DNA from 3 places in the Shewanella inventionis genome. Region 2 is predicted to be linked to each of the others. Evidence: predicted binding sites of a transcription regulator. Region 2 holds the regulator's gene; each other region holds the start of a gene.
What was found. Region 2 encodes NrdR, which represses ribonucleotide reductase genes. Its sites were predicted from a motif close to AAACACNANATNTNGTGTTT; they were not measured.
Positions count from the first base shown of each region.

Region 1: a site for NrdR is predicted at 1,075-1,094, ahead of nrdD (anaerobic ribonucleoside-triphosphate reductase). Genes of this name have one in related genera too.
Region 3: a site for NrdR is predicted at 1,104-1,123, ahead of nrdA (class 1a ribonucleoside-diphosphate reductase subunit alpha). Genes of this name have one in related genera too.

Region 1 is NZ_CP082926.1:2,408,308-2,410,586, reverse strand. Features, by position in the region: gene nrdD (anaerobic ribonucleoside-triphosphate reductase) at 1-1,017, opposite strand, end outside; gene rssA (patatin-like phospholipase RssA) at 1,238-2,182, opposite strand.
Region 2 is NZ_CP082926.1:1,836,643-1,838,921, forward strand. Features, by position in the region: gene glyA (serine hydroxymethyltransferase) at 1-889, shown strand, start outside; gene nrdR (transcriptional regulator NrdR) at 999-1,448, shown strand; gene ribD (bifunctional diaminohydroxyphosphoribosylaminopyrimidine deaminase/5-amino-6-(5-phosphoribosylamino)uracil reductase RibD) at 1,527-2,279, shown strand, end outside.
Region 3 is NZ_CP082926.1:2,760,656-2,762,934, reverse strand. Features, by position in the region: gene ubiG (bifunctional 2-polyprenyl-6-hydroxyphenol methylase/3-demethylubiquinol 3-O-methyltransferase UbiG) at 1-14, shown strand, start outside; gene K8B83_RS12285 (HAD family hydrolase) at 103-765, shown strand; gene nrdA (class 1a ribonucleoside-diphosphate reductase subunit alpha) at 1,328-2,279, shown strand, end outside.

The DNA.
Region 1 (2,279 bases), 570 kb from region 2:
ATGATTAACCCCATCTTTAATAGCAAAAACCAGTTTGGGAAACACTGCCGTTTTACGGTTTTTGCCCAAACCCGCCATGCGCACTGTTAAAATAGATTTTTGAATTAACCGCGATTCCCATGATGTGCCTAAACCAAAACCAAAGGTCACAAATGGAGTTTGTCCGTTAGCGGTATGCAACGTATTCACTTCGTATTCTAGCGATTGGAAAGCATCGTGACATTCTTTCTCGGTTTGGGTCATGGCAAAACCCGCTTCGTCAGCTATTTGCCATTTTTTAGCCACAGCAAGATGTTTTTGATAACTTTTTTGTACAAACTCAGCCAACACCTCGTCAATGCGGTTAATCGTTGTACCGCCATAAATATGGCTGGCCACTTGGGCAATAATCTGTGCCGTAACGGCTGTAGCAGTAGAAATTGATTTAGGCGTGTCTATTTCAGCGTTGCCCATTTTAAAACCATGAGTCAACATGCCCGCTAAATCAATGAGCATGCAGTTAAACATTGGGAAAAAAGGCGCATAATCTAAATCGTGGTAATGAATCTCGCCTTTTTCATGGGCAGCGACCACATCTTTTGGTAATAGGTGAGTTTTGGCGTAATGTTTTGCCACAATGCCGGCTAACAAATCCCGTTGAGTTGGGATCACTTTGGCATCTTTATTGGCATTTTCATTTAAAATAGCACTGTCAGATTGCTCAACTAAACCACGAATAGCACAATTTAACTTACTTTTAGCTTCACGGTGTTTGTCGCGATCGTGGCGATACTCAATATAATGACGAGCAACAGACTTAAACGGCCCCGACATTAATAAATTTTCAACCGCATCTTGTAGCTCATGTATATCAACTTGCGTGCGCTCGGCCATCTGTAGCTGTATAGCTTTGGCTAATTCCAGTGCATATTGATCATCTGCTTGCCCCGCAGAATCCATTGCAGCTAACACCGCATCTTTGATGCGACTTGCGTCAAACGCAGTACGGCATCCATCCCTTTTCACCACAACTAGCATACGACCCACCTTTTATAAATGCCGCAAAACACTATATATTGGCACAAAATAAATAAACAACACTATATGGTGTGTATTAGGCGCTATAACGGGATACGTTTCTTTGATCCAGATCATAAGAAAGCAGACTGGTAAAGATTAAGACAAATTGCAGTTAACCGTAGTGAAAAAATAAAAGCGACAGCAGGCCATACATTAAGCAATAACCTGCTGCAAAATATTAACGACTCGACAACGTCGCCTTAAGTAAATGGGCAATATCTTGTACCGCAACTTCTCCGGCTTTAATCGCTTCTTTGGCTCGATGAAACTCCATAGTGCCAATATCAACCACATCAGGCACGATATAAATATCTGGTGGCTCGCCCATTAGTCGCGACCGTTTATGTCTTTGCTCTAAAATGTCCATCGACTGAGACATAACAGCTATCATGCCCGGGTGAGATTTACCGCCACCAAGGGAAAACTTGTCCGTTAGGTCACTCATATAATCTTTACCTTTGCCCCACAAATCCATAAAGCCAGACTCTAACTGTGGTTTTTCAGTAACAGGTTGAGATTTTTTAGGCTCACGGCTTTTTAATTGTTCAGGCATCATGTGCATGTGACCACGACGATGACCATTTAGATCAACCGCAATAACAATATCTACGCCCATTGCCCGGCACAACGAAACGGGCACAGGATTAACCACCGCACCATCAACTAACCAACGGTTATCTTGTTGCACTGGGGGTAAAAAGCCAGGCATAGAACACGATGCCCTTACAGCATGGCGTAAATTTCCCTCTCTAAACCATATTTCTTGGCCAGAATACAGATCGGTAGCCACTGCCGCAAACGGCCTATTTAATTGCTCAATATTGAGATCACCAATGCGATTAGCCAGCACATCGAACACTTTTTGCCCGCTGATTAAGCCCCCCTTACGCCAACCTAAATCCATTAGCCCAAGTACATCCCAGCTAGAAAAGCCGCTTACCCAGGTTTCGAGTTCATCTAAATGATCATTAGCATAAGCAGCGCCAACAAGTGCCCCCACTGAGCAACCCGCAATTTTATCTGGGTATATGTCTAACGATGCTAATCCTTTTAACACGCCAATATGTGCCCAGCCTTTTGCGGCTCCGCTGCCTAACACTAATCCTACGGTCGGCTTTGTCATATTTATTCCTTTCAAACGAGGCATGATTATCATTCAATCAACATCTTTAATGTGCAAATACAATGCAAAGCTAAGATGTTAAAAAATAGCATAACTA
Region 2 (2,279 bases):
ACACGGTGGTCACTTAACCCATGGTTCTCCAGTTAACTTTTCTGGCAAACTTTATAACATCATTCCTTATGGTATCGACGAGTCTGGCAAAATTGACTACGACGAAATGGAGCGTTTAGCCATTGAGCATAAACCTAAGATGATGATTGGCGGGTTTTCTGCCTATTCAGGTATTGTTGACTGGGCAAGAATGCGTGAAATTGCCGACAAAATTGGTGCCTATTTATTTGTTGATATGGCACACGTTGCCGGTTTAATTGCTGCAGGTGTTTATCCTACGCCAGTGCCACACGCACACGTTGTGACTTCTACCACACATAAAACCTTAGCTGGCCCTCGTGGCGGTATTATTATTTCAGCTGCTGACGATGAAGAGTTATACAAAAAGTTAAACTCTGCAGTATTTCCTGGTGGCCAGGGTGGCCCATTAATGCATGTTATCGCGGGTAAAGCAGTAGCATTTAAAGAAGCATTAGAGCCAGAGTTTAAAGTATACCAGCAGCAAGTAGTTAAAAATGCCAAAGCCATGGTTGAAGTATTTTTATCTCGCGGATATAAAATCGTCTCAGGTGGTACTGAAAACCACTTAATGTTGGTTGATTTAATTGGTCGTGATTTAACCGGTAAAGAAGCTGACGCGGCGTTAGGCAGTGCCAACATTACCGTTAACAAAAACTCAGTGCCTAATGATCCTCGTTCACCATTTGTTACATCGGGTATCCGTATTGGTTCACCAGCCATTACTCGCCGTGGCTTTAAAGAAGCTGAAGCAAAAGAGCTGACAACCTGGATTTGTGACATTTTAGATGATGCATCTAACACTGCTGTTATTGAGCGCGTTAAAGGCCAGGTGTTGGCATTGTGTGCTAAGTTTCCAGTATACGGTTAATCACTATTGTTTTAGGTGTTGAGGTTTAGGTTAACCTTATGCCACAAATAGGATAAACTTTGATGGCCGCTAATTTTTAGCGGCCATTTTGTTTTCTGCAGGAGGTTCAATGCATTGCCCTTTTTGTAGCGCGACCGACACCAAAGTTATCGATTCTCGATTAGTGGCCGATGGCCATCAAGTTCGCCGTCGCCGGGAGTGTACCGAATGTCATGAACGTTTTACCACGTTTGAGGGGGCTGAATTAGTGATGCCCAGAGTGATAAAGCGTGATGGCACCAGACAGCCGTTTGATGAAGATAAACTGCGTGGCGGTATGTTGCGAGCAGTGGAAAAGCGTCCGGTATCAATTGACGAGATAGAACAAGCCCTTACTAAGATTAAATCAACACTGCGCGCAACTGGCGAGCGTGAAGTGGATTCTGAAATGATTGGTAATCTGATGATGGAGCAGTTAATGACGCTAGATAAAGTGGCTTATATTCGTTTTGCTTCGGTTTATCGCGCTTTTGAAGATGTCTCGCAATTTGGTGAGGCTATTGCCAAGCTACAAAAATAATCACATATGTAAGACCATGCTCTTCTGTTTAGACGATTTTCTACAGGATATATATGGCAGTAAACGAGGTTAACAACCATGTCTAACTGGTCTAGTGTTGATATAGAAATGATGAGCCGAGCAATTAAGCTGGCTGAAAAGGGGCGGTTTACTACTCGGCCCAATCCTTGTGTCGGTTGCGTAATTGTACGCGATGACCACATTATCGGCGAAGGTTATCATCAACGAGCGGGTCAAGGTCATGCAGAAGTTAATGCGCTTAAGATGCTTTATGATAAAAGCCAAACCGCGCAAGGTGCGACTGCTTATGTCACACTTGAGCCTTGTAGTCATTATGGCCGTACGCCGCCATGTGCATTGGGATTAATTAATGCCAAGGTTGCCAGAGTTGTGGTGGCTGTGACCGATGCTAACCCAGAAGTTTCTGGGCGTGGTATCGCCATGCTAAGAGAGGCGGGTATTCAAGTGGATGTCGGTTTACTCACAGATCAAGCATATGCATTAAACCTTGGTTTTATGAAACGCATGAAAACAGGTTTACCCTGGGTAACGGTAAAGGTGGCTGCTAGTTTAGATGGAAAAACGGCGTTATCTAATGGCGTGTCAAAATGGATTACCGGCACTGCAGCTCGTGCAGATGTGCAAAAGTATCGTGCCAGTCATTGTGCGTTAATTACCGGCGTTGAAACCGTGCTAGTTGATGATCCGAGTTTACATGTTCGCTTTGAATCATTAGGTGAATTAACCACCCGACATACTCCAGATGAGATTTTTCAGCCTCTTCGAGTGGTACTAGATAGCCGCGCGAGATTAACGGCAAATCAGCAACTT
Region 3 (2,279 bases), 920 kb from region 2:
AAAAAGTAGATTAATCGTCATGCCGGTAACCTCAAGGTTATCGGTAATGCACTTTTTCAATTGAACCTCGCAATACCTAACGCTTATATAAGGAATAATTAAGTGCATAAACACGATGTGAAAGGCGTTTTATTTGACCTTGACGGTACATTAGCAGACACCGCACCAGATTTAGTTTACGCACTTAATCTTAGCTTAGAAGATGCAGGTTTTACCGCCCAACCCCTTGAAAAAATGCGCCATGCAGCCTCTCACGGTAGTTTATATTTAGTAAAAACAGCGATACCTGATGCCGACGAAGCATTGCAACTTAAAATACAACAGGGATTACTGCAGCATTATGGCCAAATTAATGGCGAGCTTAGCCGTTTATTTGATGGATTACCTGAGCTACTCAACTTATTTGATCAACACAATATTCCTTATGGCATCGTCACCAATAAACCCGCCCGCTTTGCCCGCCCTTTAGTTGATAAATTAGGCTTAACAGGCCGAGTTAACGCCATGATCAGCGGTGACAGTACCCGCCATGCAAAACCACATACCGCACCAATGTTGTTAGCCGCCCAGCAAATTGCAACGTCGCCTCAGCAGATCCTGTATTTAGGTGACGCAGAGCGTGATCTCGTTGCCGCCCATAACGCCAACATGCTTGGAGGTGTGGCACTTTGGGGGTATTTATCTGCTTCAGACAAACCAGAACTATGGCCATCAAAACGACATTTTGCAGATGGTTCATCTTTAACACAGTTTTTTACTGAATAAGCCATTAATGGCTTATGTTTTATTAAGCGAGTCGTATTTGAACGGCATTTGTTATCTAGCTTACAACAAGATGGCTGTTTTGATCTGCAGATCAAAAGCCATAAAAGATCAATCTAAAAATGGTCGTAAATTTTTGATCGCTGCTTATTTTAGCGATCAAATTTTTCTAATCTATTGCATAAAAAAACATCAAGCGTTAAAAACACTATATAAATTTGGGCTCTAGGGTTAGCCATTACTAACCCTGCCGTTTATCCTCAACTTATCCACAAGAAGTTAATGTAATTGTGACTTGCAAATCAGCTCAAACCTCACTATCTTGTATCTCAGTTTATAAATAACACCATATCTTGTGTGTGGGTAACAATCGAAACACTACTCTCCTTGTGAATTTACAAGGTAGTGTCTTAATGAATGTACTGTAGATCCACCTTGCCGTAAGTACATTCTGGACGATTGTTTTAACATGGAACTGTTTTGTGATTTGTTCTGATCGAATCAAAGTAGCACAGCATCCTGAACATGATCACATGACCGGATATAGAACCAAGGCCTCTCTTCAATGAATAGCAATATGACAGTCACTAAACGCAGTGGCGAACGTGAAAGTATCCATTTAGATAAAATTCACCGCGTGATCACTTGGGCAGCCAAGGGATTAAAAAACGTCTCAGTATCTGAAGTTGAACTTCGATCTCACCTGCAGTTTTTTGACGGCATTCCAACTGAAGCCATTCATGAAACCATCATTAAAGCAGCTGCTGACTTAATCTCGCCAGACTCGCCAGATTACCAATTTTTAGCAGCGCGCTTAGCGGTGTTTCACCTACGCAAAAAAGCCTTTGGTCAATTTGAACCACCTAAGTTATACGACCATGTGACTCGCTTAGTGGAAATGGGCAAATATGATATGCATATTTTGGCCGACTACACTCGTGAAGAGATTGAAACCTTAGACAGCTATATCGATCACTGGCGCGATATGAACTTCTCTTATGCCGCCGTTAAGCAGCTTGAAGGTAAGTATTTAGTGCAAAACCGTGTAACCCATGAAGTATATGAGAGCGCGCAGTTTTTATACATTTTAGTGGCAGCATGTTTATTTGCTCGTTATCCAAAAGACACTCGTTTGGATTACATCAAGCGTTTTTATGATGCGACGTCTTTATTCAAAATTTCATTACCGACACCGATTATGTCTGGCGTTCGTACTCCTACGCGTCAGTTCAGCTCTTGTGTACTCATTGAATGCGATGACAGCCTTGATTCAATCAATGCAACGGCATCTTCTATCGTTAAATACGTTAGTCAACGTGCTGGTATTGGTATTAACGCAGGTCGTATCCGCGCCTTAGGTAGCCCTATTCGTGGCGGCGAAGCATTCCATACAGGTTGCTTACCTTTTTACAAATATTTCCAAACTGCGGTTAAGTCGTGCTCTCAAGGCGGCGTTCGTGGCGGTGCTGCCACCCTGTTCTACCCGTTATGGCATTTAGAAGTTGAGTCATTACTGG